DNA from 2 places in the Rossellomorea sp. y25 genome. Region 1 is predicted to be linked to the other one. Evidence: predicted binding sites of a transcription regulator. Region 1 holds the regulator's gene; the other holds the start of a gene.
The links. The regulator NrdR, encoded in region 1, represses ribonucleotide reductase genes. The targets are predictions, from matches to a motif close to AACACNATATATNGTGTT.
Positions count from the first base shown of each region.

Region 2: the regulator NrdR is predicted to act here: its motif matches at 11,567-11,584, upstream of AAEM60_RS14980 (vitamin B12-dependent ribonucleotide reductase).

Region 1 is NZ_CP145886.1:3,302,170-3,318,466, forward strand. Features, by position in the region: gene AAEM60_RS16795 (M42 family metallopeptidase) at 1-888, opposite strand, end outside; gene AAEM60_RS16800 (dUTP diphosphatase) at 994-1,482, opposite strand; gene AAEM60_RS16805 (sigma-w pathway protein ysdB) at 1,632-2,018, shown strand; gene AAEM60_RS16810 (VTT domain-containing protein) at 2,043-2,612, opposite strand; gene AAEM60_RS16815 (DUF1294 domain-containing protein) at 2,708-2,986, opposite strand; gene rplT (50S ribosomal protein L20) at 3,075-3,434, opposite strand; gene rpmI (50S ribosomal protein L35) at 3,462-3,662, opposite strand; gene infC (translation initiation factor IF-3) at 3,686-4,189, opposite strand; ribosomal protein L20 leader region at 4,282-4,423, opposite strand; gene thrS (threonine--tRNA ligase) at 4,599-6,530, opposite strand; gene AAEM60_RS16840 (putative sporulation protein YtxC) at 6,896-7,762, opposite strand; gene dnaI (primosomal protein DnaI) at 8,183-9,115, opposite strand; gene AAEM60_RS16850 (replication initiation and membrane attachment family protein) at 9,128-10,516, opposite strand; gene nrdR (transcriptional regulator NrdR) at 10,585-11,040, opposite strand; gene AAEM60_RS16860 (cytosolic protein) at 11,123-11,503, opposite strand; gene speD (adenosylmethionine decarboxylase) at 11,635-12,015, opposite strand; gene AAEM60_RS16870 (glyceraldehyde-3-phosphate dehydrogenase) at 12,647-13,675, opposite strand; gene coaE (dephospho-CoA kinase) at 14,195-14,800, opposite strand; gene ytaF (sporulation membrane protein YtaF) at 14,827-15,459, opposite strand; gene mutM (DNA-formamidopyrimidine glycosylase) at 15,528-16,297, opposite strand, start outside.
Region 2 is NZ_CP145886.1:2,957,628-2,973,924, reverse strand. Features, by position in the region: gene comGC (competence type IV pilus major pilin ComGC) at 1-263, shown strand, start outside; gene comGD (competence type IV pilus minor pilin ComGD) at 263-703, shown strand; gene AAEM60_RS15045 (hypothetical protein) at 687-1,013, shown strand; gene comGF (competence type IV pilus minor pilin ComGF) at 940-1,443, shown strand; gene AAEM60_RS15035 (hypothetical protein) at 1,460-1,792, shown strand; gene AAEM60_RS15030 (shikimate kinase) at 1,796-2,305, shown strand; gene AAEM60_RS15025 (YqzE family protein) at 2,354-2,533, shown strand; gene AAEM60_RS15020 (YqhG family protein) at 2,616-3,407, opposite strand; gene AAEM60_RS15015 (SNF2-related protein) at 3,376-5,076, opposite strand; glycine riboswitch at 5,251-5,342, shown strand; gene gcvT (glycine cleavage system aminomethyltransferase GcvT) at 5,522-6,628, shown strand; gene gcvPA (aminomethyl-transferring glycine dehydrogenase subunit GcvPA) at 6,645-7,991, shown strand; gene gcvPB (aminomethyl-transferring glycine dehydrogenase subunit GcvPB) at 7,984-9,447, shown strand; gene AAEM60_RS14995 (hypothetical protein) at 9,640-9,876, opposite strand; gene AAEM60_RS14990 (rhodanese-like domain-containing protein) at 9,941-10,324, opposite strand; gene AAEM60_RS14985 (biotin/lipoate A/B protein ligase family protein) at 10,537-11,373, shown strand; gene AAEM60_RS14980 (vitamin B12-dependent ribonucleotide reductase) at 11,723-14,293, shown strand; gene AAEM60_RS14975 (patatin-like phospholipase family protein) at 14,400-15,281, shown strand; gene AAEM60_RS14970 (SA1362 family protein) at 15,298-15,663, opposite strand; gene AAEM60_RS14965 (YqhR family membrane protein) at 15,973-16,297, shown strand, end outside.

The DNA.
Region 1 (16,297 bases):
AGCAATGGCATCAAATTGATAAGGAATGTTATGCTCATCCGCTGTATTTGTTACAAAGTCACGAAGTCCTTTGTGTGAAACCATGGATGCATCATAAAGGATGATTTGAGGGCCTTCACCCATTTTACTCGATGCTTCTTTATCAGAAACACCAGGTGTATCTCCTGCAATTCCAACATCTACACCAAATGCAATGTCAGGCTGGATCTTAGATGCTGACGTTCTCGCTCCACGCAGGCCGACTTCTTCCTGCACTGTTCCTACACCATATACCACGTTTGGATGCTCTTGACCTTTCAGGTTTTTCAGTACATCAATGGCAATCGCGCATCCTATGCGGTTATCCCAGGCTTTCGCAAGAAGCATTTTTTCATTGTTCATCACCGTAAATTCGAAATGAGGGACAACCATATCCCCTGGCTTCACTCCCCACTCCTGTACCTCTTCACGGCTTGAAGCACCGATATCAATAAACATATCTTTAATATCAACAGGCTTTTTACGAGCTTCCGGAGGCAGGATATGTGGTGGTTTCGAGCCAATTATACCCGTTACTTCTCCTTTACCCGTCACAATCGTCACACGCTGGGCAAGCATGACTTGTGACCACCAGCCGCCTACTGTTTGAAAACGCAGGAACCCTTTGCTGTCGATTTGAGTGATCATGAATCCAACTTCATCAAGATGACCGGCCACCATGATTTTAGGTCCGTTCTCATCTCCGACTTTTTTAGCAATCAAGCTTCCAAGGTTATCTGTTGTCATTTCATCTGCAAATGGCTCTATGTATCGCTTCATTACGTTTCGTACTTCTCTTTCATTTCCCGGCACACCTTTTGCATCAGTTAAATCCTTGAGCATTGTCAATGTTTCATCTAATTTCGCCACTGTTTCGACCCCCTAAATGTTTATACACTCTCATTATACTAAAACCTGTCCGATTCATCAAAATTTCCTGAATCTTCTTTACTATCCAGCAGCAGATGTCACGGATCAATATCCTTCTTTTTGACGATTATAATTCACTTCATTCTTCTTTACATAAGCATCAAATACCTCTTCATGAGAGAACCCTAACAGCTCACCCAAATACACATAATGCCTGAACAATTGTTGAAAATGCCCAACGGAACGCTCTTCAGCAAAATGATTGGCCGCTTTGAATACTTCCAGGAATTGTTTCGTGACATCTTCATTTCCGTAATTGGTTTCCCCTAAATCAAATTGCTGGATGCCGATTTCAAGTCCCAGTGATAGGATGAAATGGATTCCATCTACAAATTCTTCAAGGATCACTTCCTTTGATGAAGATGATTTCTTACTCCAAAACTTAAAGCTTCTTGTTTCATTTGCCAGTTCCCCAACTTCTACAAGCAGGGCAAGGATTTTCTTTTCAATTAAATCTGCGTTTTGCAATCCGTGTTCTTCTTCAATATGCTGATCCAGCTTCTCCTGCATATCCAATAACTTTTCAATATTCATGACGTTTTCTCCCCTCATGATGCCTATTATATTTCTGATGTTCTCTCTTAGTATGACAAATTTTCAAATAAATTTTAAATAAAATGAAACCTTTTTCTGTTTTTATCGTAAATATTAGGAGAAGACTTATGCCTAGGGAGGTAATGGTAATGCTTTGGCTTATTCGGTTAGTGATTTTTTTCATTATTCTTTATCTATTATACCGCAGTGTGAAATACATTATGGACCCAAAGCGAAAGCTGGAACTTGCCCAGGAGCAGAAACGTTTTTACTTTCTCGATGATCAGGAAAATGTACGTAAGAATTTCCACGTGACGTATAAAGGAGTTCTATTTGAAGGAGAAAAGTATTTAGGGGCAACAGAAAAATCCTTCGAGGTGGTTTCCATCTTTGTTTGGTCAAAAAACATCTCTTCTTTAAAGGGATTGACTCAAGAAGATTTTCAATACCTTCAAAATGAAATTAAAGAAAGATACCCTAACGCAAAGCTGGATTGGAAAAGTCCGATCCGTGAATTCCTTCAAAGAAAGCAGTAAAAAAAACGGCTGGCCAGCCGTTTTTTATTTACCCGGAAAGAACTCTCTCCATTCAATCACTCTTACTTTTTCTCTTAGAAGATAAAATAGGACGATGAGTGCCAGGAAAATCATAACGAGAATAGGAGGGGAAAATTGTTTGATGTATTGACCGAAAACCGTGTAAAAAAACGCCAGGGGAATATTGGAAATAACAGAGGCCCGGATGAAAGGTTTAAGCTTTTTCTTGCGTTCAAGTAAACAAAGGTTCAACAACTGATAATGGACAAAAGGAATTAACCGCAGTATAGCAATTTGACCGGTTGTGAGAGTAGCATTCCTTCCAAACCATTTTTCCTTCAGTCTCAGAAGCTTTTCATAGAAAGATGTAAAGCTCTTTATAACAAAGTAAAAAGTAATGGATAAGAGCGTCAATCCGATTAATGAATACAGAGTGCCGAATATGCTTCCGAATAGCACTCCTCCCGCCATACATACAAGGGCTACCGGGATAAACAAAAATTGCCTCAGGATATGAAACAAGATAAACAGAACAGGAGCCATATATCCACTAGCTTCCATGAGGGCGAATGCAGCAACTAACCGTTCGTCCATGGCTAAGGTGACCTCCTTCTGCTTTTCTAAGCTGTTATAGACACTCTCTATATAGTATGTAATGAAGACGGGTTAAAGAATGAAAATTTTTCTATCTACAATTTAGTATTCAGCCAGATAAAAAGCAGACTATGAAGCATGACGAGCAGCGGAAACCCGAAAGCGAATACTTTATGTTTCGTTTTATGTCTGTATACCTTCATCCCCATATAGGCGCCGATGCTGCCTCCCAGAATCGCGACCTGCCACAATGTATTCTCTTTTATGCGGTATTCATTTCGCTGAGCTTTTCTTTTATCTCTGCCCATGATGATAAAACCGATGATATTGATGACAATGGCATATAGATATAAGATACCTGTTAATGTACCCATGATTTCTACCTGCTTTCCAATGAGATTTATATAAGAAAGGACCGGCCAGGGGCCAGTCCTTTTTGTCTGCTAACTTGTCAGCAGTTTATTATTTGTTTAGTTGAGCTTTAGCAGCGTCAGCTAATTGGTTGAATGCTTTTTCGTCAGAAATCGCAAGCTCAGCAAGCATTTTGCGGTTTACTTCGATACCAGCAAGCTTTAATCCGTGCATTAAACGGCTGTAAGAAAGACCGTTCATACGTGCAGCCGCATTGATACGTGTGATCCATAGTTTACGGAAATCACGTTTCTTTTGGCGACGGTCACGATAAGCATACATGTATGATTTCATGACTTGTTGATTTGCTACTTTATATAAAGTGTGTTTTGAACCGAAATAACCTTTGGCTAATTTAAGAACTTTTTTACGACGTCTGCGTGTTACTGTTCCGCCTTTTACGCGTGGCATAATAATTCCCTCCTGTTTCTATTACTCTTATTTTAGGTTGTCAAGCATATGACGAATGCGTTTGAAATCTCCTTTAGAGACAACAGCCGCTTTACGTAGCTTACGCTTTGCTTTAGTAGATTTGTTTGCGAATAAATGGCTTGTGTAAGCGTGTGAACGTTTAAGTTTACCAGAACCTGTTTTCTTGAAACGCTTAGCTGAGCCGCGGTGAGTTTTCATTTTTGGCATGATGCTTTTCCTCCTCGGGTCCTTTATTTTTCGTTAACTGGTGCAAGCACCAAGAACATACTGCGACCATCCATTTTCGGTTTTGATTCAACGGTTGCTACATCTTTACACTCATCACTGAAGCGATCCAGAACACGTTGACCAATTTCTTTGTGCGTAATCGCACGACCTTTAAATCGGATTGACGCTTTAACTTTGTCTCCTTTTTCAAGGAACTTACGAGCGTTACGAAGCTTAGTGTTGAAATCATGCTCATCAATCGTCGGGCTTAAACGAACCTCTTTAAGATTGATGATCTTCTGATTCTTACGTGCTTCTTTTTCTTTCTTCTGTTGTTCAAACTTAAACTTACCGTAGTCCATGATACGAGCAACGGGCGGTTTTGCATTTGGAGCAACAAGAACAAGATCAAGATTTACACGTTCAGCGATTTCAAGAGCTTCATTCTTGGTTTTAATCCCAAGTTGCTCACCGTTTTGATCGATAAGACGTACTTCACGGGCACGAATCGTTTCGTTTAAGATCATGTCTTTGCTAATAATTAGCCACCTCCAAGGTTTATTAAAAGAATACACGGCTTTGGTCGACGCACTCGGACCTTTTTCTGCATGCTTGAAGCAAACAAAAAAAGATGCGAGTGTCGAAACACCCGCACCTGATTATTAAGCATATATAAATGGCTTTAATAGTCAATCACATACCTGGAAACAACTTTAGAAAGCGTTATTCAGGTGAGAAGCGGGTAGCCTCTACTTGTACCAAACTGTATTCAATTCACCTTAGATACTATATCACATGACAAAACCGCTGTCAAATAATCATTTAATATCACAACGTATTTCATAATATCAGACATCTAAGGAGAGTGCAACAGTTTTTTTGAATTTTATATGGGAGGGACGGACCTTGATGCAAGGTCCGTCCCTCTTCCTCATTTTATCGTTTTGCTTCTTTTGTGATGTCTCCGATAAACTCTTCAAGGGAGATTGTTTCTGATTTCTGCTCTCCGTATTTACGGACGTTGACAGCCGTTTCCTTGATTTCATTGTCTCCCACTACAAGCATGTAAGGGACTTTACTCATCTGTGCTTCACGGATTTTGTAGCCGATCTTTTCATTACGATCGTCAATCTCGACACGTAATCCTTCAGCTTGAAGCTTTTCTTTCACTTCTTTCGCATAGTCAAAGTGAACATCCGGAGAAACCGGGATTACCTGAACCTGCGTTGGAGCGAGCCATGTCGGGAATGCTCCTTTGTATTCTTCAATCAGGAATGCCACGAAGCGTTCCATTGTGGATACGACACCACGGTGAATGACTACCGGACGGTGCTGCTTCCCGTCTTCCCCTACATATGTTAAGTCAAAGCGCTCCGGAAGCAGGAAATCCAGTTGAACCGTTGATAGAGTTTCTTCCTTACCAAGGGCTGTTTTCACTTGAACGTCCAGTTTAGGGCCGTAGAATGCCGCTTCCCCTTCAGCTTCAAAGTACTCAACGTCGAGTTCATCCATGGCTTCCTTGATCATCCCTTGTGCACGGTTCCACATCTCATCATCATCGAAGTACTTCTCAGTATCCTCAGGGTCACGATAAGACAGGCGGAAGGAATAGTCCTTCAGATCAAAGTCTTTGTACACTTCCTGAACCAGGCGTACGACACGCTTGAATTCTTCCTTGATTTGATCGGGACGGACAAAGATATGAGCATCGTTCAGAGTCATTCCACGTACACGTTGAAGTCCTGATAGTGCTCCTGATAATTCGTAACGGTGCATCAGACCAAGCTCGGCGATACGGATCGGAAGCTCACGATAGCTGTGAATGCCGTTTTTGTAAATCATCATATGATGAGGGCAGTTCATTGGACGGAGAACAAGGTCTTCGTTATCCATTTCCATAACCGGGAACATGTTTTCCTGATAGTGATCCCAGTGACCGCTTGTTTTATAAAGTTCAACACTTCCCATGACAGGAGTGTACACGTGATCATAGCCTAAGCGCTCTTCTTTATCCACGATATAGCGCTCGATGATGCGACGGATCGTTGCACCTTTAGGCAGCCACATCGGCAGACCTTGTCCCACTTTTTGTGAGTTCATGAATAGGTTTAATTCTTTTCCGATTTTACGGTGATCACGCTCTTTCGCTTCTTCTAAAAGACGCAGATGCTCTTCCAGGTCTTCTTTCTTGAAAAAGGCAGTACCGTAAATTCGTTGAAGCATTTTGTTATCGCTGTTCCCGCGCCAGTATGCCCCGGCGATGCTCAACAGCTTAAACTCTTTAATTTTATTAGTGGACGGAATGTGGATCCCACGACATAGATCGAAGAATTCACCTTGCTCGTAAATCGAGACTTGCTCGCCCTCTGGAATCGCTTCAAGTAATTCAAGCTTATACTCGTCACCGATTTCTTCATACATTTTCTGAGCTTCGTCGCGACTGACTTCTTTACGAACCACCTCTAAGTTTTCACCAGTGATCTTCTTCATTTCTTTCTCGATCAATGGCAGGTCCTCTGGTGTAAACGTGTGCTCGGAATCAATATCATAATAAAACCCGCCTTCGATGACCGGTCCGATTCCGAGCTTTGTCTCAGGGTATAAACGTTTAATCGCCTGAGCCATTAAATGAGCTGTACTGTGACGAAGAATTTCCAGAGCATCTTCTCCTGGAGGTGTAACGATTTCTATCGCCCCATCCTCTTGGATCCCTGTACGCAAGTCGATTAATACATTATTTATTTTACCAGCGAGCGCCTTCTTTTTCAGTCCGGGACTGATGGACGCAGCAATCTCTTCTGTTGTCGTCCCTTTAGGAAACTCCTTTACATTTCCATCAGGGAACTGAATTTTCACTACTTCTGACATGTAATTTCACTCCTTAAATAATCTCTATAAAACATAAAAAACCCCGCCCCTTCACGTTTGAAGGGACGAGGTTAATAAGTAAACTCGTGGTTCCACCCAACTTCTCATTGTGCCCAAAATACAGACAATGACTTCATTGAAAACGAATAACGACATTTAGCCGTCAATCATTACTGTGAATCCGTCAAGATTCAGTTCATAATTGAAGTTCCGAGGTGGTAAATATCACTACCGAATTAGGAAGCTTGCAGCCGGGAGACTTCCCTCTCTGTGAATGGAATAGGAATATTCTTGTCCTCATCATAACCTTTATTTATTGACTTATTATGTAGGTATTATAATCGGTTATGTTTTGAAAAGCAAGCCTATTCATTCGCGATATCCCACGAAGGATACAGAAGCGTGTCAGGAAAATAACTCAACGGCAGGAGATCGATCCGTTCTTCGAAAATGTTCTGAAGCGTCCTGATCAATTGATGGTCACCATTTCCATAGACGAGTATCTTTTCCGGGGCAATGGATAATAACGGAGCAATGGTGTACGAATCAACATATAAGGGATGATTCGTCAATAATCGTTTATCAATCGCCTTTGTCAGTTCCTGGCGTGTCAGCTCTTTCATGTCTTCATCAAAGAAACGATAGCCGTAACCCGTCGAGTACAGATGGATCGTGCGCATTTTCTGCTCCCTCGATGCTAGATACTCCCGCAGCATATGAACAAACATTTGATATTCCTGCTCCATCTTATATTCATCTATAGCAAGATCCACCATGAGGAGGAGTCTCTCCTGAAGGTTCTTCAGCCTGAACTTGCTAAAAGAGTCGAATGATATGGGAGTCTTTCCTTCCAACAATAGCTCCAGGCTGTCATGGACGTATTTGACCTCGTCCCATTCACCAATCAGCTCCATCAATTCAGGTCGTTCACCCATCCTCATCTCTGATACGACTTCTAATATTTGATTGATTTCATCAACATCTTCATAGAAATAATTTTCTTTCAGGGCTGATTCGGACCAGTCCATGCATTTATCATTTAAGACAAAGTGTGAAACCCCATTGAATAGCTTTTCTCTTTCCTTGAAGAAGGGGGAAACCTCTATCGTCAGATTATAGTGAGTTGTATGTTGAAAAAGCGTTTCATGAAACCATGATTGGATGAACTCTTTATTGAGGTATTCTTGAAGCTTTACCGCATCACTTTTTTGCTTAAAAATAAATTCAATCAAACTTTCTCGCCTCCTTAAACCCAATTCCCTGATTTATATATATGGGAGGCTTGTATCATTTAGAAGTTGATGAGGGAATTTAATTGACTCTTTTCTTCACTATGTAGTTATGGACACCATGAACATGCGTTCGCTTCCGTGCACGATGAGTGAATCCGGCCGTTTCTTTCAATAATCCGGACGTTTCTCTCGGAAATCCGGACGTTTCTCTCGGAAATCCAGCCGTTTCTTTCGGAAATCCGGCCGTTTCTTTCGGAAATCCGGCCGTTTCTCTCGATAATCCAGCCGAAAACCTCCATAATCCAGCCGTTTTGCAATAATTGTAAAAAAATCACATCAAAATGTCCAATGTCTACACCTAAATTTACACACATAAAAAAGAGAGGAAATCGCATCGCATGTAATTTCCTCTCTTTCAATCTATTCTCTTCTATTCCTTCCATCAATCAACACAGGCTGGGATAGATATTTAATCCGCTCCATGATCCTTGCCGCCTTCAGCTTTTCTTCTTCTCCTCTTTGGCTGTATGTCAAATGATGAGTCAGCTCGCTGAAGTTGAAGTTGGAGGTGAAGAATGTAGGCAGGTTCTCAAGCATTCTGTACTGGAGGATCGTCCCCAAGATCTCATCTCTCCCCCAGCTAGACATCGTTTCTGCGCCGATGTCATCGAGCATGAGTATCGGGGCTGATTTTACCATCTCAAGCTTTTCATTCACCGTATTATCACCGAGTGATTGTTTGATCTCCCTGAAGAACTCGGGAACATACACGATAAGAGAACCGATTTTTTTCTCGGCGAGTTCATTGGCCATGGCCCCTAACAAATAGGACTTGCCGACCCCGAACTTCCCGTAAAAATAGAGTCCTTTCATTTTCGTGCCCTCTGTATAGGTCTCCACGAAATTCTTTGCAAGCCGCACTGCTTCCAGACGGCTTTTCGAATCAAGGTCAAGGGTTGAGAAAGATGCTTGTAAAATATCCTTCGGTACATACAGGCTTTTGATTAGACGCTGGGCGCTCGTCCTTTCATCGTGGATGACTTTTCGAGGGCAGCGATGATAATCAATGTCGATTGTGTTGCCCCTGATCACTAAGTGGGGATCATACCCCTCCATCATATTCTTACACTCCTGTAAAGAAGGGCAATAACGGCATTCCTTACTTTGAGAAATGTATTCATATAACTTCATAAGGCTCTCATTCACCATTTCCCCTGTAACACGGTCTTCATTCCTGCGAATAAAATCCTTCACATCATTGTTTTCAAGAATCTCTTTTTTCATTTGCTCATATCTTTGTTGAAACGAACCAGAAGCCGCCAACCTTTTCAGGGTGTTGTTTATTCTTTCCACCGCTATGTTCACCTACTTCCGAAAATTTTTAAGCTCTTCTTCGAGTTTTTTCTTCTCTGCCTCGAAATCGTATTCTTCCTGAGAGGAATCGTTTTCTTTCTCCACTTCTCCTTCTTGGAACCATTCCGGGAGTTTTTCTGTCCGAATCGGCTTTCTTCGCCTATTCGTTTTATTTTCCTTTTTCCCTTCAGCCCACTCCAAATACTGCTTGTGTTCCTTCTTGGCTAAATCCATTGCTTCGCTTGCAGTCGTAACCTTTTTCCTCGACCAATGAGATGCGATTTTTTCCATATATCCCTTTGTCAGCTTCATATCTGTTTTTAATAGGACATATTGTATAAGAACGTTCATAACACCAAGCGGCAGCTTCTGTGACATGAGCACTTCTTCTACGGCCTGCAGATCAGACTTAGAAGGGGCACCGCCATTCGAAATATCAGATAGTACGTCTTTTGGAGACGTGTTTTCAAGGTATTCAATCAGCTCCTCTTCTTTGGAGAGGGGTTTATACGCTGGTTCAGGTTTCTTGGTCTCGATTCTGGTAGTCAAATCGGGCAATTGATCCCCTGTTTGTAGCCCATACCAATCCCGTGCAGTTTTACGCAATAATTCTATATCGATGGTATCATCAGCATCCAGGGAACTTAAGACGATATTTTTCATTTGAATAGGATCGATGCCGTATAAATAGCTCAGCTTCAGTACCGTTTCCTTCACAGTCGCTGTAAAGGCTTTTCGCGGAACCATGGATTCGGATAATCCCGCCAGCAATAACTGAAAATCAAAATCGATGTCGTCTAATGGAATCCCTTCATTCCTTCCATAGTTCATATATTGTTCACCAGACTTGGTTTCCGAATCCACATTTGCATCATGGTGAAGAAAATTAATTTGCTCCGATGTAAAAACATCCTGAAAGGATCGAGTGATATTCGAGTACTGCTGTTTATCAACCGATTCGTCAGTGAAAAACTTCTTCAAACGCAAGTAATGAGTTCTGCCGATTTTCCGGTAAAGATACACATTCAACATACCATCATGAAAGAATTCCTGAGGGGAAAGAGGAGGCTGCAGTTCATAGAGAAAGCTGCGGTCCCCGTTGTCCCTTTTTTCATATGCCTTTAACAAGCCGATTCCCTCAAGCTTCATCCGCGCTTCGTAGACGTCCTGAAGATTCACGGACAGTATGTTCATAAGGTGATAATGGGTGGAATCAGTCGACCAGAGCCGATTTTCTTCGACTTCTCCCCATAAACTCATATAAAGACTGTAGCACACTGAACCAATTAAAGGCTGGTACAGAAATGTAATGATTTTCCGGTCATATTCCTGAAGCATCCCATTTGTCCCTACCGTGTAGGGATCGATTGGCTGTATTTCATTCCAATGCTTCTTCATCATAGTTGGATTCTACCTTTCAAAGAAATAAAGAGAAAAGAGCTAAAGAATTACATCTTCAGCTCATTCTTCTACTCTTTTTTTATTAATTCTTTCAGTTCGTCTATAAATACATTAATATCCTTAAACTGTCGATAAACAGATGCAAAGCGTACGTATGCAACTTCATCTACCTTGGCAAGTTGATCCATGACCATCTCACCGATCTTAACGGATTCTACCTCAGAAGCACCTTGATTTCGGAGTTCCTTTTCAATATCCGTTGAGATCTTTTCTAATCTCTCAAGAGGTACCGGGCGCTTCTCACAAGCCTTGATCAACCCTCTCAAAATCTTCTCTCGACTAAACTCTTCTCTTACCCCTTCTTTTTTCACCACAATTAAAGGAAGCTCTTCTACCTTCTCGAAGGTCGTGAAGCGAAAAGTGCATTCTTCACATTCTCTTCTTCTCCTGATCGAACGTCCTTCATCAGCAGGCCGGGAGTCCACCACTCGGGTACCATTATGCTGGCAAGACGGGCATTTCATAATATCAGCTCCGTTATTACATACTCTTACTTTCATCATATAAAAAAGCTGCGCTGTACACAAGCTTCTATGGGATTTACCGTTATTTCACTTTTGTCAATTCACTATCAAGCTTCTGATAATAATGGCTGATCTGCGCTTTTAACACCGTATATGTACCAAAGACCTTCCCTTTGTCTGCACTCACCTTGAAATCGACTGCCGTTTCAAAAGGCCTTACGGTGATGACTGTTGCGACGATGAACAGTTGGGGAGTCCCATTTTTACGAACCGTGATTTCCCCTCTGTCCTTAGACTGGGAAATCACCTCATATTCAGAGGATGAGAATAACTCTAGTACTGCATTAAATGCACCTTGATGCATGGATTTATAATATCGTGATTGCAGGTCTTTATCTTCGTGCTTATCAGATGTCTCACATTCTGATTGAAATCGTTTAAACAGGGTACGTATTCCGCTCATATAAAGTTCCTCCCTTTATTTACCCTTATTTTACACGAAAACCGCACGAATGAAAATTCAAAATCAATTCCTTTACAAAAGCACAAAAAAAGAGATGCATCCAATACGCATCTCTTCTGAGTTATTTTCAATTAAAGGGCTTGTGCCTGAGACTTCTTCACTTGTACCGGACCCATACCACGTGGCAATTCGATTGTTTCACGCGTGTCAGCACCAAGAGCATCTGCAATATATTCAGCAGCGATGTTAGGATCTAAATCACCGCAAGTATATACATCTATACTGGCATAACCATGTTCAGGAAAACTGTGAATAGTCAGATGTGATTCTGAAATGATCACAACTCCACTCACACCTTGAGGAGCAAATTTATGGAAAGCTACCTCACGAACCTCTGCACCTGATTTAAGTGCAGCATCGACGAATGTTTTTTCAATTCCTACTACATCGTTTAATTTTTCAAAATCGCAACCCCATAATTCCGAGATTACATGACGACCCATTGTTTCCATTGAGTGTTTCCCCCTTTGACATAATTTTTTTCGTCAAAATGAACGTGTCCTTTGGCAAAATCTTAACTACCACGGGGGAAAGTTAGTCCGAAGAGGTCCTAACCCTTTAAGTAGTTAAATCAGTATTCATTTGCTAATAAGAAGTTCACGAAAAATAGTATACTTTGTTTAAAACTGTTTTGCAATAAATTTTTATAAACTTTTTTATATGGGTGGACGATCGGTTGATTGCAACGAGATTATGCGGGTTATCACCCAAAATAGTAAAGTGAGTTTTGGATTATGTTCTAAATGTTGACCGTTCCTTTTCGCTCCAGGCACTTGCTTTCCGCGGGGCGGGCGGTGAGCCTCCTCGGCTTCGCCTGCGGGGTCTCACCTGTCCCGCTATTCCCGCAGGAGTCAAGTGCCTTCCGCTACAATCCACTCTGGGATGCTACACTTTTTCTAATTATACTTTTTGATAGATAAACATAAAAAAGCTCCTTTGCAGAATTTGTTCCTAAAATATTTAATACATCCCCATTAAATAAAGTGTTCTATACCATCATTCTTAAAAAGCGAAATAAAAGAAAAAAAACGCACCTGGAAAGGTACGTTCTAAGGATGATGCTTATTGTTTATGTTGATTCTTTCAAACGTTGACTTCTTGTTTTGCGTTCATTTTTGTTGCTACGAATTTAGCCAGATCGACGACGCGGCATGAATAGCCCCACTCGTTATCGTACCAGGCAAGTACTTTCACTTTTCGATCTCCCATTACCATCGTGGATAATCCGTCGATGATCGCTGAATGAGGATTTGTATTAAAGTCGATCGAAACCAAAGGTTCTGTTGTGTATTGCAGCACTCCATGTAAAGAACCAAGAGATGCTGTAATAAATGCTTCGTTGATTTCTTCTACTGTTACGTCTCTTTTCACATCTACAACCAGGTCCACTAGTGAAACATTTGGTGTAGGGACACGTAATGCCATTCCGTGAAGCTTGCCGTTTAATTGAGGCAGAACCAATGATAATGCTTTTGCTGCACCAGTCGTTGTCGGGATGATCGACTGGCCGCACGCTCTCGCTCTTCTCAAATCTTTATGGGGATTATCAATATTTTTTTGGTCATTTGTGTAAGCATGGACTGTCGTCATAAGTCCGTTTTCAATACCAAATTGCTCATCTAATACCTTCGCAACTGGTGCTAAGCAGTTCGTTGTACAAGATGCATTTGAAATCACGCTGTGTTCTTCAATATTTAATGCGCTTTCATTTACACCCATCACAATGGTAACGTCTTCATTTTTACCTGGGGCCGTCAGGATGACTTTTTTGGCTCCCGCTTCTAAATGCAGGCTCGCTTTGTCTTTTGAATTGAATTTTCCTGTTGCTTCAATGACAATATCAATATCCAATTCGTTCCAAGGTAATGCTTTAGGATCACGATTGCTTAATAGTAGGACACGTTTCCCGTTGATGATGAGTGCATCATCTTCTGTCACTACATCTGCCTGGAATGTTCCATGATTTGTGTCATACTTTATTAAATGGGCTAGCGTTTCAGCTGGGTAGCTTGCGTTAATGGCTACAACCTCTAAGTTTTCCTCTAATATTGCTTTTCTGAAAACCATTCTCCCAATACGTCCAAAACCATTGATTGCAATTTTCGCCTTCATAAATCCGGCTCCCCTCTATATTAATGTTATACTTATATGTTTATTTGCTAAAAATAGTATAACATATTTAGAGAATTAGTTAATAAGTATTTTGCGGATTTTTAATGTTTTATTATTCTGACAAATCAGCTTATTGAATGTATATTTTTATGGATTGGATTCATACATTTTTTCAATGAAATAGATTTTGATTTTAACATTGATCGTTCCTTTCCGCTCCAGGCACTTTCTTTCCGCGGGGAGGAAGTCGAGCCTCCTTGGCTGCGCCTGCGGGGTCTCGACCTTTCCTCTATTTCCCGCAGGAGTAAAGTGCCTACCGCTACAATCCACTCTGTGCTGATATATGTTTAGTGCCTATACATTTGAAAGACAAACACCTTAAAGCCTCTATAGTTACGATTAGAATTTCTCCTATTTACAAATACAAACCAAAAATCAATATTTATCAGCATAACTACTAATTATAGTGAGCCATAATAAAAAGCCGACAAGAGGTTTCTTGTCGGCTCATTTGCCATTCTATGGTTTTAGATTCCACTCCACTAAGAGTGCATCAAGCTGTTCTTTGGTCTCATGTAGAGATCCGTTGTTGTCGATGACTGCGTCGGCAAGGCTTGCTTTATCCTTTAAGGGGAATTGGGAAGCGATGCGGGATGATGCGTCTTCACGGTTAAAGTTGTTCCGCTTCATCAGGCGGGATAGTTGGGTTTCTTGATCCACGTATACCACGACTGTGCGATCAACCATCCACGTCAAATCACTTTCGAATAAAAGAGGGATATCCATGAAAATCGTGTGTTTACCAGCTGCAATGGCTTCATCTTTATGTGCGAGCATCATGCTTCTGACGGCAGGATGAACGATTCCATTCAGCTTTTTTCGTTTTTCTTCAGAGTTAAAGATGATTTGACCGAGTTTTTCCCGATTGATGGTTGAATCGTGATCGTGCAGTATGTGTTCACCGAATTCTTCCACAATCGCAAGATAAGCAGGCTGATCAACCTCAACCACCATACGGGCGGCAAGGTCGGCGTCTATTATCGTATATCCTTTTTCATTTAACATAGTTGAAACTGTACTTTTACCACTTGCAATACCACCTGTTAATCCTATAATGGTTCCCATTATCGTATTCCTTTCTAGCTCAGCCACTAAAACCGGAGGATCCCTATAAGGATCAAGAGAACTCCCGGAAGAAATGATACTCGATGAATCCACCGTAAATGAGAGAAGAACTCTCCCATCTTCAATCCTGAGAATAAGAACGTAAAGCTCATCAACAGGATTGCCAAAGTAAGTAATAATGGCGAGAAATTTAATAACGCGGCACCGATTCCGGCACCGAATGCATCGAGTGACAGGGCGATCCCAAGCATGAATGCCTCGATTCCCGTAATCGTACCCGATCTATCAAAGTCTGCCGTTAACGGCCTTCTTAAAATTTGAACCACCAGGCCTATGGATTTGATCTCAAAGTTAATCAGCGTCTTTTCCTGGGATAATACCGTTTCTTTTTCCGGTCTAAAGAACTGGTACAATACGGCCGCTCCTATTACAACTAGAATCAGCCCGCCAATTCTGCCAGCCCAAACCGGTGTGATGATGGATCCGATGGTTTGACCGAGCAACATGGCTAACAATAAAGAGCTTGCCGAACAAATGGATATGATGCTGATTGATTTTGTAGGGATTTTCACTTTTCGTAATCCGTAGGTTAAACCGGTGCTAAAACTATCAAGACTTACAGCAAACGCCAGCAGTAATAAGGAGATTGTTTCACTCATCTAATAGCCCTCCCAAAAATCATTACAATACTATATGGTAAGGGCTTATCAGATGTTAAATGTTCTTTCTACCGTTGGCAATCAGGACAATAGTGAGTCCCTCTCCCTGCAGAAACCTTCTTCTCAATGGGAGTCCCACATTGACGGCACGGCTCTTCTTTCCGGCTATACACGTAGAGGTTCTGTTGGAACATCCCCATTTGACCCTGGGAATTCACGTAGGATCGAATCGTACTTCCACCCATTTCAACGGCTTCGGTTAGCGTATGAATAATTTCTTTATGCAAACGTTCAATTTCTTCCGTTGAAAGGGATTTTGATTTCCTGTCAGGATGTATACCCGCACGGAATAACGCTTCATCTACATAGATGTTCCCCAGTCCCACGAGGACCGTTTGATCTAATAATGTAGCTTTCACGATTCTATCTGTCTTGCGCAGCTTCTCTGTTAAGTAGTCTGTTGTAAACTCGGATTGGAATGGCTCCGGTCCCAACTGCAGGAGGGGAAGGTGAAGCAACTCCTCCCCTTTCTTGAAAAGGTGCATCGTCCCGAACTTCCGGACATCACGGTATCTGAGTTCTGTGTTATCCGTAAAATGAAAGATCACGTGGGTATGCTTTTCAATCGGGTCCCGGCTATCGGATACGTTATACTTTCCCTCCATTCTCAAGTGAGAAACAAGGGCCACGTCGTTTAAGTAAAAGATCAGGAATTTCCCTCTTCTTCTCATCTCAAGAATTTCCTGCCCCTTCAAGCTATGAACAAACTCATCGGGTTCATCGGGGTTTTTAATCATCTTTGGCCAAAAAACCGAGACGTCTTTGATTCTCTTCCCGA
Region 2 (16,297 bases), 340 kb from region 1:
TTGTATTGTTAGTCATATCTGTTTTGCTTTTTATTACGATTCCCAACGTCACCAACCAAAGCAGTTCGATTAACTCCAAAGGCTGCGAGGCATTTGTTCACATGGTGGAAGGTCAGGTTGAAGCCTACAAAATGGATGGGAATTCACTACCGGTCACCATAGATATGCTTGTCACAGATGGGTATTTAAATGAAGATTATAAAGCCTGCCCCGACGGTAGTGCCATCACCATTGATGCTGAAGGGAAGGTGACCTCTAATTAATGAAGAATATTACGGGGGAAGCGGGTTATACCCTCATTGAGATGCTTGTCGTCTTATTGATTTTCACGACCCTTCTCTCATGGGTCAGCTTTTCCATCCTTCCCATGAAAGGACATAATGAAAAGGACCTCTTCCTTTCCCAGCTTCGATCAGACCTCTATCAGATCCAAAGCTACAGCATCAGTCATCAAGTTCCCATTATTTTATCCTTTTACCCCTTATCGAATAAATACGTTGCGAAAACGATCACGAGACAGACGGTTGTCTCGAGAGAACTTTCAACTTCCATTCACATATCGTCAAACAGCTTGGAAGACATCACTTTCTTTCCCAATGGGAATACGAACCGATTCGGCAAGGTGAATTTTATGATGGGGGATACAATCCTTCAACTCATGTTTCAAATTGGACAAGGGAGATTTTATGTACAAGAATTCTAAAGGCTTTTCACTTCCGGAAACCCTGGTTGCTTTCAGTTGTATACTCATGATTGCCGGTATGTTCATTCCGTTTCTCATTCACTATGCTTCTCAACTAAAGGGACTGCAATATGAAGTAGAGGCGTTGAAGTTTCTTGAAGAAGGGGTGGAGAAGGCAATCGTCAGTCACGAGTATGTGGATCATTCAAGAATATATAGAGGAGTCAGGTATGAGCTTGATTGGAAAGGGGGAGGGAATGAAGAAGCGTGTGTTCATTATCAAAAAAGAGATATCGGGCCTAATGAAGTATGTATCTCCATGGGTGGATAATAAAGGATATACATTAATCGAGTCTCTGTTAAGCTTTACAATATTTTGCATGATTTCACTATGCATTCCTCTCATCATGAATGGTTTTTCTACTATTAAGAATGATTTGGTCCCTCCACATTATTATGAATGGAATCTATTCAATGAAAGCTTGAGGTATGAATTATGGAGAGGCGAAAGTGTTGAGATCACTCCCGATAAGATCTCTTTTATGGTGAATGGTGAATCCATTTCGTATGAAAAGTATAATCAATCGCTTCGGAGGAGGGTAAATAATCGAGGGCATGAAGTCGTTCTACAGGCAGTGGATTCATTTAGCTTTGCTTCCATTATCCAGGGGGTGCATCTGGATTTGGAGTTTGTGGGTGGAGAAAGAGTGGAGGGGGAATTCTTTTATTTTTCTACCCAACAAGGGGAAGGAATGCCTTAACAATAAGGGATTTATATTGCCCTATACTTTAGTGCTTCTGATGATTGTTTTATCTATTGGGTTTGCTGCAAAGGATCTTTTTATAAGTAAGTACCTATACTTGACCAATATGAAAAACATTTATGAAAGAAACGTGAGTGTGTCCCATGCGATATTGTTGGAGATGGAAAGTGGGGTACTTACTTCCAAACAGTTGAAAGGTGAGTATGGTGAAATTCTGACCCGCAGCGAGTCGATAAACCCGGATGAAATACAATTGGAAGTGACTTTCAAACGCGATGAGAAGGTTTTTCTTCCAACGACGGTTGTGTATAATAGGGAAACAAAACATATTATAAGTTGGGAGTAGAATATGAGACCAATTTTCTTCATTGGATTTATGGGAGTGGGAAAAACAACGATCGGAAAACGTCTTGGGGAAGAACTGGATCTTCCGGTCATTGATATGGACAGTTACATTGAGAATAAAGAAAAAAAGCCTATCAAAGAGATCTTTAATCAGCATGGAGAAAAATATTTCAGGGATCTTGAAAGCGAGGTACTTCTTGAGTTAGCCAACGAACAAGCGATTATCACTACGGGTGGCGGAGTGGTTGAAAGGGAAGAGAACCGGGAGATCTTACGTAAACAGGACTTTGTGTTCCACCTGACTTGTCCTTTTGCTTCATTATGGTCCCGTTTAGAAGGGGATGAGAATCGTCCACTCGTGCAAACTAATTCCAAGGAACGTTTATCGAGTTTATTCAATCGCCGCTTACCATTATATGATAGTGGAAGTTCCATAACCATTCATACAGACAATAAAACCGTAGAAGAGGTTATTCAAGACATACTGCCCCATCTAGGGGACGAAGCTGAATAAATTACTTATTTGCAGGGCATACTGATAAAAGCGGGAGGTGGGGCTTTTATGTCAGTGAATGATTATGTTAAATTCATAACACAAACATTTGTCCAACATTATGAAAAATCACCTCATGAACGTAAAAGTATAAAGAAGCAACGGAAGAATGAGCGAGAACCATTCCTATTTCGCTGGTTCGGGATCATCCCATATGCTTTCATGATCATGTTTAAGAAAAACAAATAGTGTGGATAAGGCTACCTTATTGGTAGTCTTTTTGTATGGAGTTAAACGGAGTAAGCGTCTGAAGCACCTACTCCGTTTACCGTTAATTGTTGTTACGTAAATAAAAAATCCCGCCATTGATAATATCAATGGAAATTTTAGGTTCATACTGTTCTTTTAATGCTTGTTGTTCCAAGAAATAGGATTCGGGTTTTTCCTCTTGATCTCCATAAAAGTGATTCAATAATTGTAAATCTTCCTCCCACGTTTTTCGTGCCTGCTCAGCCCATTCAACGGGTTCTTTTTTGATTTCTTCATACAAAAACGTTTGAATTCGGTTCACCCCACTTTTCGGCTTGATGATCGGTGTTAGAGTGAAAGAGAAATCAGGAATCTTGGGAGTCAAGTTTCTGGACATCAATGACGAATGAAAGTTTTCTTGAATGACTCCATTGATCAGGTTTAATCCGATGCTTCGTATGCTGTCTTTTTTACGATTGGATTGATACGATATTTTGATGTTCAGCCCGAGCCACGGATGAAGTGGGATTTGTTGACCACTTGGTGTGTGCCGGTTTTCATATAAACGTATATATCCTGCTAGATTTCGTGTTGAATGAAAGATTTGGTGTAACCTGGGGGAACCGAAGTGAATAGGTTCTCCTTTTAATTCTTCAGGTGCTTTATCTGGATTCGTAATAAGGGATAATGTCATGGGATTTGGGACACCTCCCGTTTTCTCAAGGTAGTGCCAGTAGAATGGACGGTTCATCAGCTCCTTATCCAATTCAATCGTGAGCTGGACGGTCATATGACCATCTCCGTTCGCAACCAGGTCACAACCATTAGCCACGAAGTATCTCTCAAGAAATCGATGTATTTCGTGCTGCTGCATTTGATTTCTCCTCCTTTAATTGTTCAGCAAATTGAATCATACTCGTTAAATTCTCCATTTTAATCTTCATTTCTCCTTCTGATCGGGACGAAGAGAGAATATCGGTTACGTGTTCTTCGAAGTCGCGGAAATCCAGGCGTGTCAGGATTTCATCCAATTGCCCGATCACTCGTTCAAAGAGATTAATTTTTTCATAAAGAAGTTTTAAGATATGTTCTTCTACAGTATTTTTAGTAGCGAAATTGTAGATGTGAACATCCTCTGTTTGTCCGAGCCGGTGTACACGTCCGATTCGCTGCTCTAATCTCATAGGATTCCAAGGCAAGTCAAAGTTGATTACGTGATGACAGAATTGAAGGTTGATTCCTTCTCCGCCAGCTTCTGTGGCAATCAACACCTGGGCATGCTTCTGGAAGAGTTCACGCATCCAGTCCTTTTTCCCCCGCTTGAATCCACCCCGAAACGGTACGGAGCTTATTCCATGCTGTTTTAAGAACCATTGAAGATAGAGCTGTGTCGCCCGGTACTCTGTAAAAATAATCACTTTATCATTGATCGATTGGATGATTTCCAATGCTTTCTGAGCCTTGGAGTTCATTGTCACGTTTTCTACTTTTTTCATAAGTGTACCAATTGTATTTTCAAAAGCTGCTGTCGGGTTCTCCTTCTTTTCCAGCATGTTTTTAAGGGTATAAAATACTGCTTCACGTGAGCTGCATGCTTCTCTTTGAAGTGTCAATAGAGAGAAGGAGCTTGAATTAGCCCACTCATCATAGTCCCCCTTGAGCAAATCGATGCTGTTATATAAATCTCTTTCAGCTTCGTTAAAATCAATTAAAACTGTCTTAACGTGACGTTTCGTCCATTCTATACCCGTATCGCTCCGTCTATTACGAATCATCACTTTGTTAATGAGACTCTTTAAATGTTCATCCTCTTGAAGAGTACGGTCCCCTTTTTTATATCTGTCAGAAAACCCGGATTCATTTCCGAGATGTCCAGGCTTAAGGAGGGAAACTAGATGGAAAATCTCTTCAACACGATTTTGGATTGGTGTGGCCGTCAGCAATAAGCAGAATTTCTTTTTTAAGTTCTGGACAAATTCATAGTTTTTTGTTTTATGATTTTTTAGTTTGTGAGCTTCATCGATAATCACCAAATCATAGTCCTGTTCATACACCTTCTCTCGATGAGGGCTCCTCTTAGCCGTATCCATGGAAGAGACGACAATATCGCACTGATCCCATACGTAACTTTTTCGTTGCGGAACAGCCGGGATGAAAAACTTACTGTTCAATTCATAGGCCCATTGAGAGACCAGGGATGCAGGAACCAATATTAATACTTTCTTCACTAATCCCCTAATCATGTATTCTTTCAATATCAATCCGGCTTCGATGGTCTTGCCTAATCCGACCTCATCTGCAAGGATCGCTTTGCCGTTCATCGTTTCGACAACCTGCTTTGCTGCTTCAAGCTGATGGGGGAGTGGAGTGACATTTGCCAAATGTTTTGGAGCTTGCAGGCCTTCAAAGTTCGGAATTGCAAGATGATGTTCAAATTCGATGGCCAGCTTATAAAGCTCCCAATTTCCCCATGGGCCATCGTTATCAATTAAATTCTCGAGACCCTCGCCCCATTCTTCATCAAATAAAACCTCAACATTCATCTGAAAAACATCTCCTTAATTCTAATAAAAATGATTGCTCAATCCTCGTATTTAATGGTAGGATGAAAATAGATTTTCTAATGTTAAAAAAACTCGAAAATCCGAACATTCACATTTACAACATTTCTTCTGTATATTTCTAGTATGACCAAATGTTTCAAGGAATATTGGCGAATGATAACAAGGGGAGAGACTGTGCATACAGCGCCGAAGGAGCAAGCACTTTTAAGTGTGAATCTCTCAGGCAAAAAGACTCTTGTTGGACGCAACTCTGGAGAGTGTTTCCTTAACGGAAACCACCAAAGGGGAAAGCCGTTCTTCGGTAAACTTTCAGGTGCAAGGACAGAGAAAACTTCTTTATGAAAAGGGGTTTTTCTGTCCTTTTTTCATGGGATAAAACTTGGTTAAGGATTATGCATGTAAGGAAGATAAAGGGGGAAAAGTCATGTCAGAGTTAAAACAAACACCTTTATACGAAGTGTACAAAGAGTATGGAGGAAAGACCATCGACTTCGGTGGCTGGGCTTTACCAGTGCAATTCTCAAGTATTAAAGAAGAACATGAAGCGGTACGATCCCGGGCTGGACTATTCGACGTTTCTCATATGGGAGAAATTGAAGTGAAGGGTGAAGGGGCTCTTGACTACTTACAAAAAATGATGACAAACGATGTCTCCAAAGTAAAAGACGGAGGGGCTCAGTATACGGCTATGTGCTACGAAAACGGTGGGACGGTCGATGACTTATTAGTTTATAAAATAAAAGATAATGATTATTTGCTCGTTGTCAATGCAGCAAATATAGATAAAGATTTTCAGTGGTTGAAAGAACATGAAGTAGATGGCGTAGAAATCAATAACATCTCTGAACATATGGCGCAATTGGCACTTCAAGGTCCACTTGCCGAACAAGTTTTACAATTACTTACAAACGAACATTCACTAAGCGATATCGGATTTTTTAAATTCCAAACCGAAGTGAATATTGATGATAGACTTGCACTTGTTTCACGTACCGGTTACACAGGGGAAGACGGATTTGAGATCTATTGTGATGCTGGTGATGCGGCTGCGATCTGGAAAGCTATCCTGGAAGCAGGAAAGGACCATGGGGTGCTACCATGCGGACTAGGTGCACGTGATACATTGCGTTTTGAAGCCAATCTTGCACTTTACGGACAAGAATTATCTCAATCCATCACGCCGATCGAAGCGGGGATCGGATTCGCCGTAAAGGTGAATAAAGAGGTTCCATTTATCGGTCAGGAAGTGCTGAAACAGCAAAAGGAAGAAGGGGCTTCAAGAAAAATCGTCGGGATTGAAATGATCGATCGCGGAATTCCCCGTCATGGCTATAAAGTATATTCCGGTGAAGAAGAAATAGGGGAAGTCACAACCGGTACGCAATCACCGACATTAAAGAAAAATGTAGGATTAGCATTACTTGATAAAGAGTTTACTTCTTTAGATACAGAAGTACTGGTTGAAATCAGAGGGAAAAAGTTAAAAGCCAAAGTGGTATCGACACCATTCTATAAAAGACCAAAGAAATAGGGGAGGAATGACGGTCATGAAGCATCGTTATTTACCGATGACAGAGCAAGATCAAAGGGAAATGTTAGACAGCATAGGAGTAGACAGCGTTAACGATCTATTTGAAGATATTCCTGAGAAGGTTCGTTTCAAAGGGGATTACAAAATCAAAGAAGCGAAGTCAGAAACGGAATTGGTAAAAGAACTGACCAAATTGGCAGCGAAGAATGCTGACTTGAAAAGTCACACGTCCTTTTTAGGGGCAGGAGTATACGACCACTACATGCCGATCATCGTGGATCATGTATTATCACGTTCAGAGTTCTATACTGCCTATACTCCTTACCAGCCGGAAATCTCACAAGGGGAACTTCAAGCTATCTTTGAATTTCAAACGATGATTTGTGAGCTGACTGGCATGGATGTAGCCAATTCTTCCATGTACGATGGAGGAACGGCACTAGCAGAAGCAGCTATGCTGAGCGCAGGTCAGACCCGCCGTAAAAAGGTATTGGTTTCAAGTACCGTACATCCGGAATCACGTGATGTTTTACGATCTTATGCAAAAGGTCAATATATCGAAGTGGTGGAAATCCCGCACAATAATGGTGTAACGGACGTGGAAGAACTTAAGAAATTAATGAGCAATGAAATTGCAGCGGTAATCGTTCAATATCCTAACTTCTTCGGCCGGGTGGAAGAACTAAAAGCGATCGAAGAAGTGACTCATGCTGAAAAAGCGATGTTCGTGGTTTCCTCAAACCCACTTGCACTAGGTGCACTTACACCTCCTGGACAATTAGGTGCAGATATCGTCATTGGTGATGCACAGCCATTTGGCATTCCAAGTGCCTTTGGTGGACCTCACTGTGGATACTTTGCCGTGAACAAGAAGCTTATGCGTAAAGTACCGGGCCGTCTTGTTGGTCAAACCGTTGATGAAGATGGAATCCGAGGATTCGTTCTGACTCTTCAAGCGCGTGAGCAGCATATCCGTCGTGATAAAGCAACGTCGAATATTTGTTCAAACCAGGCATTAAATGCACTCGCAGCATCTGTGGCCATGACAGCACTTGGAAAACAGGGCGTCAAAGAGATGGCACTTCAAAATATCCAAAAAGCACATTATGCAAAAGAAGCCTTTAAAGCAAAAGGATTCTCCATTGCATTTGAAGGTCCAACATTCAATGAGTTTGTCGTTAAGGTAAATATGCCTGTCAAAGAAATCAATCAAAAGCTTCTAGGAAAAGAAATGATTGGTGGATACGATCTTGGACTAGTGGATGACAGCTTGGCACAGCACATGCTGGTGGCTGTTACTGAACTTCGCAGCAAAGAAGAAATCGACGCATTCGTAGCAGAACTGGGGGATTGTCATGAATAAGCAAGATCAACCTCTTATTTTTGAATTATCTAAAGAAGGCCGTGTCGGCTATAGCTTACCTGAATTAGATGTACCACAGGTGGAATTATCGGATCTCATTCCATCAGATTATATCCGTTCGGAAGAACCAGAGCTTCCAGAGGTATCTGAACTGGATATCATGCGTCATTATACAGCATTATCAAAACGTAATCATGGTGTGGATTCCGGTTTTTATCCTTTAGGGTCCTGTACGATGAAGTACAATCCAAAGGTGAATGAAAACGTTGCACGACTGAATGGATTTGCCCATATCAATCCGCTACAAGAAGCAGAAAGTGTTCAAGGCGCGCTTGAACTTATGTATGATCTTCAAGAGCATTTGAAAGAGATCACAGGTATGGATGAGGTGACCCTGCAGCCTGCAGCAGGAGCTCATGGAGAGTGGACCGGTCTTATGATGATCCGTGCTTACCATGAAGCAAATGGTGACACTCACCGTACGAAGGTCATCGTACCGGATTCAGCTCATGGAACGAACCCTGCCAGTGCCACTGTAGCAGGTTTCGAAACAGTAACGGTTAAATCAAACGAGAATGGATTAGTTGATTTGGAAGATCTGAAGCGTGTAGTAGGAGATGATACTGCAGCCCTGATGCTGACCAATCCGAACACTCTTGGTTTATTTGAAGAAAACATTCTGGAAATGGCTGCAATCATTCATGAAGCAGGCGGTAAGCTGTATTATGATGGTGCCAATCTAAATGCAGTATTATCAAAAGCCAGACCTGGGGACATGGGATTTGATGTCGTGCATTTAAATCTTCATAAGACGTTTACGGGCCCTCACGGAGGCGGTGGTCCTGGAAGCGGTCCTGTCGGAGTGAAGGAAGACTTGATTAAATACCTTCCAAAACCGGTCCTGGTGAAAAATGGCGAAAAGTTCGAATTCGATTACAACCGTCCTGATTCAATTGGCCGTGTAAAACCATACTATGGGAACTTTGGTATTAACGTTCGTGCCTATACTTACATCAGAACGATGGGGCCGGACGGACTGAGAGCCGTTACAGAAAACGCAGTCCTGAATGCAAATTACATGATGCGCAGACTGGCTCCTCACTTCGACCTTCCATACGATCGTCATTGTAAGCATGAATTTGTCATCAGTGGAAAACGTCAGAAGAAGCTTGGCGTCCGTACATTGGATATTGCGAAGCGACTACTCGACTTCGGATATCATCCGCCTACGATTTACTTCCCATTAAATGTGGAAGAATGCATGATGATTGAACCAACGGAAACAGAATCGAAAGAAACCCTAGATTCCTTTATAGATGCAATGATCCAAATTGCTAAAGAAGCAGAAGAAACACCGGAAATCGTCCAAGAAGCACCTCATACGACCATCGTCAAACGTATGGACGAAACACTCGCAGCAAGAAAACCAATACTGCGTTATACAAAAGAAAGCTAAAAGATGTAAAACTGGAAATCCCCGCAGCGGTTCGCTGCGGGGATTTTCTGAGGGACGGACCTTCATTGAAAGAGAAATGGGGCGGAGGTGATTGTGGTGTTATCTCCTGTAATTCAAGTGAAAAAGACGTGATTTGGCCGTTTAAAGGGACTATTAGCATAGTAAGACAAGTAATTAAGCAGATATGGTGGATCACTCAGCAAAATAGGCGCGGAATTCGGTCGTGGTGGTCGATAATCCAGCCAAAGTGAAAGGGAATCCAGCCGATTTGGTCGATAATCCGGCAGAAATGAACAGGAATCCAGCCGTTTTGGTTGATAATCCAGCCGAAATGAACAGGAATCCAGCAGTTTTCAGCAAAAATCCAGCCGAATTACAAATAATCCCATTTGTTGATGGGATTCTACATACTACCACTAGATCCATCAACGCAATCCATCCGACTACTCCCACCGATCAAAAAAAGGATTGCCTCTAAGGCAATCCTTTCACATTATTTTTTATGTTTTACTTTACCTGTCCACTTTTTAAAGCCGCCCTGCAATTGGTGAAGATCTCGGTATCCTTTGCGGTGAAGCATTTGAGCTGCTCGTCCGCTGCGGAGTCCGCTTTGGCAATAAAGGTAAACGGGTTGATCGGCACGGATTTCCTTTTGTCTCATTTTTATTTGAGATAGGGGGATATTTCGTGCGCCAAGTACGTGACCGTTTTCAAATTCATTCGCTTCACGAACATCTATCAATTGAGCTTTACGATATCCTGCTCGAAATTCTTCTTCAGTCAATGTATTCACAATTCTCTTTTGATAGAAGAACGTAAAGAGTGAATAAACAATGATTCCACCAAGTACGACTAAAAGAATATATAATCCTTCCATCATTCATGCTCCTTTCTACAAATGCGCTATCTTCTATTATATTCATGAAAGCTCCGAGAATCAAAACAAATTTATTATTTTATAGCAAACACTTTCCAATCTGTTTTTCTTTGTTTTTTCGATTGGATTTGATAGACTAGTAACGGACTTGAATGAAGTTGAATGATTACATAATAAAATATCAAAGAGAAGACGTAAATGAGGTATGATGCATGAAAAAGGAAACATGGAGATTCATTGACTCAGGGAATTGTTCCCCTTCTTATAATATGGCCCTTGATGAGGCGCTACTCGATTGGCATAGTGAAGGGAAGATTCCTCCGACGATTCGTTTTTACGGTTGGGATCCCGCGACACTATCGATTGGCTACTTCCAAAAGGTAGAAAAGGAAATCAATCTTGAAGCCGTTAAGGAGCACGGACTCGGATTCGTCAGAAGACCGACTGGAGGCAGGGGGGTTCTGCATGAACATGAATTGACGTACAGCGTCATTGTTTCAGAAGATCATCCTGAAATGCCTAAAACAGTAACGGAAGCGTATCGTGTCATCTCGGAAGGAATTCTAAAGGGATTTCAGGGCCTGGGCCTTGAAGCCTACTTTGCTGTTCCGAAAACAGCAGAAGAGAGGGAAGGATTAAAAAATCCACGTTCAGCTGTTTGTTTTGATGCACCCAGCTGGTATGAACTGGTGGTTGAAGGAAGGAAAGTGGCAGGCAGTGCCCAGACGCGTCAAAAGGGCGTCATCCTCCAGCACGGCTCTATCCTCCTGGATCTTGACGAAGATAAATTGTTTAGTCTGTTTAATTATCCATCTGACAGGGTAAAAGAGCGTATGCAGCGAGCTTTTAAAAACAAGGCCGTTGCGATGAACGAAATCAGTTCTGAAACGGTCACCATGGACATGGCCAAGGAAGCGTTCAAAAAAGGTTTTGAAGAAGGACTGAATATCCACCTGGAACCATATGAACTTTCTGAAGAGGAAACACAATATGTTGTGGACCTTGCCGAAACCCGGTACGAATCAGATGATTGGAATTTTAAACGATAAAATTTTTTGTAGAAAAAAAGCGATGCTTGTCGCTTTTTTCCTATTTTACCAACTATTACGCGACTTGGATTTATATCAAGTTCTAAATTAATAGAAATGGTCGGAGTATTATATGATTTTCTATTGTTTCCTCCTGTTTTCTATTTTTATTGGCTTATTATCCGTTTGACAAACAAATGACCTATTGACCCGAAACACAATATATGGTGTGTCGAATAATTTTTTGCACACTATATGTTGTGTTTATTTATTGCTTTTCTAATAGAGCTATGATATCGTATTATTTGATATTACACATCAAAGTAAATAACAAACAAATGAAAGATTTGAGATAGAAGGAGTTGTCTTTATGACTGTTGCGTCGAAAAACACAATGAAATTAAACATCGAAAGATTAAATCAGGATATCGGATTATTTCCTCAAGTACATCCCATTACACCGGATATGAATACTACACACAAAGGTGTATCCCGTCTTGTCATGATTGATCGTTATTCTTTCAAAGACACGGAAAAAATCACCCTTTCTGAAGGAGACTTTGTAGTCCTCACCATCAAAGAAGATCCTAAATTCCCTGCAAGAGGGTTAGGTTACATCACAAGCATCGATTGGGAAACGAAGAAAGCAGATGTTTGGATCGAAGAAGAGTACAGAAGTGCCATAGACAAACCTGAAGAAATGGAAACGGGTATCGTTTCTAGAACACTTGATGTAATTGAAAAACCTCTCGAAGTCTACTACGAACAAATTGCAAAGCGTAACGCAACAGGCTTAGCAGAAGTGGAAGAAACTCCTGAAAAGAGACAAGTTTGGTTTGAGAAGTTCTATCATGAATTGGTGAACCTGCATTTTGTTCCTGCTGGTCGAGTGCTTTATGGAGCGGGTGCCGGAACGGATGTTACGTACTTTAACTGTTACGTGATGCCTTTCGTACAGGATTCACGTGAAGGGATTTCAGAACATCGCAAGCAGGTAATGGAGATCATGAGCCGAGGCGGGGGAGTCGGAACGAATGGATCGACGCTTCGTCCGCGCAATACCCTTGCAAAAGGTGTGAACGGTAAATCCTCCGGTTCGGTTTCCTGGCTGGATGACATCGCCAAATTGACTCATTTGGTTGAGCAGGGCGGTTCAAGACGCGGGGCACAAATGATCATGTTATCAGATTGGCATCCCGATATTATCGAATTCATCATTTCTAAAATGCAAAACCCGCGTATTCTGCGTTATCTCCTTGAGAATACAGAAGATGAAACCATTAAAAAAGCGGCACAGGATAAATTGAAATTCACCCCTCTGACGGAACAAGAGGAAGCGATGTATCAAGGAATCCTGAACTATAGACAAATCCCCGGGTATGGTGGGTTTGATGCGAAGATCCTTAAGAATGCAGAAGAAAAGCTGCGTACAGGCGGAACATATAGCGTCCATAATTCAGAGTTTCTGACAGGTGCCAATATTTCTGTTTGTTTAACAAGCGACTTTATGGAAGCTGTGGAAAACGATCGTGAGTATGAACTCCGCTTCCCGGATGTTGAAAGTTACAATGAAGAGCAAATGAAATACTACAATGAAGAATGGCACAATGTCGGTGACGTCCGAGAGTGGGAAAAGCTTGGATACAAAGTCCGTACCTACCGTAAGATCAAAGCGAAAGAGCTTTGGAATCTTATCAATGTTTGTGCAACGTATTCAGCTGAGCCTGGAATCTTCTTTATTGATAACGCGAATGATATGACGAATGCGAAAGCTTATGGTCAAAAGGTAGTTGCTACCAACCCATGTGGTGAACAGCCTCTTGCTCCTTATTCAGTGTGTAATCTGGCAGCCGTGAATCTGGCTCAGTTTGCCAATAAAGAGACGAAAACCGTTGATTTCGAAAAGTTGAAGCGTACCGTTGAAGTGGGTGTTCGCATGCAGGATAATGTCATTGATGCGACTCCGTACTTCCTGGATGAAAACAAAAAGCAGGCCCTTGGTGAGCGACGTGTCGGCCTTGGGGTTATGGGGCTTGCAGACTTGTTGATCTATTGTGAAAAAGAATACGGTTCAGAAGAAGGTAACCAGCTGGTTGATGAGGTGTTCGAAGCCATCGCAACAACCGCTTATCGTGCATCCGTTGAATTATCCAAGGAAAAGGGAAGCTTCCCATTCCTTACTGGAAGTACCGACGAAGAAACGAAGGCTTTACGAAAAGCGTTTGTGGAAACAGGTTTCATGAAGAAAATGCCTGAGGATGTACGGGATGACATTCAACACTACGGGATTCGAAACTCTCATCTGTTAACCGTTGCTCCAACAGGTTCAACAGGTACGATGGTTGGTGTATCTACAGGTCTCGAGCCATACTTCTCCTTCACATATTACAGAAGCGGCCGTCTTGGTAAGTTTATTGAAGTAAAAGCGGATATTGTAGAGGATTACTTAAAGAGAAATCCGGAAGCAGATGCTGACAATCTTCCAGAATGGTTTGTATCTTCCATGAGCCTGGCGCCACAAGCACATGCTGATGTTCAATGTGTCATCCAGAATTGGATTGACAGCTCCATTTCGAAAACCGTTAATGCCCCTCGTGGTTATACGGTTGAGCAAGTAGAAAAAGTGTATGAGCGTCTTTATAAAGGTGGAGCAAAAGGCGGTACGGTGTACGTTGATGGAAGCCGTGATTCGCAAGTTCTTACCCTCAAAGCAGAAGAAAACAGCTTTGATGACGAGCATGAAGCAGAACAAAAAGAGATTCCTACAACTAAAAAGCCGATCGTGTTACTCGATACGATTCAAGACGTGCGTTCAACAGACGTTACCATTGGTTCTGAAGTTGGAAATACGTGTCCTGTCTGCCGTAAAGGAACGGTAAAAGATATGGGCGGCTGCAATACTTGTACCAACTGCGGTGCTCAACTGAAGTGCGGTTTATAATAATAAAGATAGATAGGAGGGGACTGGTTCCCCTCCTATTTTTTTAGTCTAAAATCCTTCTTTGTGAATTAAAGATGTAGTAAGAGAAAAAGAAGGAGTGGAGCCTGTGGACATCGATGGCGTTTTTTCAGGCGGAGGCATCAAGGGGCTCGCCTTGATTGGGGCATATCAAGCATTAGAGGAGAAGGGCTACAGATTTAAGAGGCTCGCAGGAACGAGTGCAGGAGCAGTGATTGCAGCATTTATTGCTGCAGGTTATTCGAGCAGGGAGCTTTTGAAAATCATGGATGATATAGATTTTAATAAATTGCTGGACTCAAACGAGATCATCTCCTTTCCTATTATAAAATGGTTTCGGGTTTACCATCGTTTAGGTTTGTATAAAGGAGTGGCGCTTGAAAACTGGGTGGAAGAAAAGCTGAAGGCTAGAGGGATCTATACGTTCGCCGATTTACCTCCCCATTCACTCCGGGTGATCGCTTCAGATCTATCGAACGGCAGATTATTAGTTCTCCCTGACGACCTTGAGAAGTATGGAATAGCTAAAGAAACCTTTCCTGTTGCAAGGGCGATACGAATGAGTGCGAGTCTTCCTTATTTTTTCGAACCTGTAAAGTTACGATCTTTAGAAGGAATAAGTTTTATGGTGGATGGTGGGGTGCTCAGTAATTTTCCAATGTGGCTGTTCGATCGGGAAAATGTGAAAAAGGTGAGGCCGGTAATAGGGGTGAAGTTAAGTCACGATCTAGTCGGAAAGCCGAAAAAACAAATCAAGAATGCGATTGATATGTATGAAGCCCTCTTTACTACGATGAAAGATGCACATGATTCCAGATACATTTCCAGAAAACATGAAAAAAACATCATCTTTATTCCTACTGAAGGAGTGCTCACAACCGAATTCGAGTTAACCCCAGAAAGGAAAACAGAGCTCATCCGGTACGGAAAATCAAAAGCTGAAGCATTTCTGCAAAAATGGACATATTAATAAAACAATCGAGCTCCTAAAACGAGGCTCGATTGTTTTTCTTATTCTTCTTTCCTTCAATTACAGTCAGATTGGCATTGGATTTCTTGCGTATCGAACGTTTCTTTTGGGCGTTTGATACTTGTTGAGGCCTACTTGAAGACTTCTTCTTATGACGCTTCTTCGATTGCTTGGCTGCTTTAACAAACGCTCTCTGTTCATTACTATTACCAGCCCGCCTCCCGCTGAACCATCTTCGGTATATAAAGTAGATAATCCCGATGACGGCTGCTGTTACCAGTAATTGTTTTGCAAGCCCTAAAGGATTTCCGAATAGGGAAGTTACGAGCCCTACTATAGCTAACAATATTAATGTGGAAACAAAGATATTACGAGCGTTCAACAAAGCCACCTCCTTACAATACAATCCATCTTTAAATAATATCTATACTATTATTCTAGACAATTTCCTTGCTCTTTAATCGTATTTATTATCGTTTTTATGTGATTCATGTTGTACTTATTTTCTGAAACTTGGAAAGATAATATCTATTTTACTAAAAAATGATTCAAAGCACTAGAGGTAGCGATTCATTATACATATTTCCTCCCTTACGCTGTTTATGAACCCATACCAACATACACACCAAAAATATGCAAAGCATGCAAATGTTTAAATCAATGGGACATACTACGAATGGAGGTGCTAAAGATGGCGGAACAAAAAGGACAACATGAAAAGATTCAGGATGGAACAGAAGAAAGCAAGGAGAATCCCCGATTAGAGCAAAATCAGGGTGAAAAACCACTTTCATTCATGGGAATGGTGGTTGTGACGGGCTTTATTGGTGGAATGTTATGGAGTGCAATTGCCTACCTTTGTTACTTTTTTTCCTTTACGAAAATTGAGCCTAATATCATTTTTGAGCCATGGGCGGTTGGGGACTGGGTGGACAAATGGATTGGAATCGTTCTTTCTATATTGGCTTACGGAGTGATTTCTATTGGAGTGGCCCTTATCTATTATGGTTTATTGA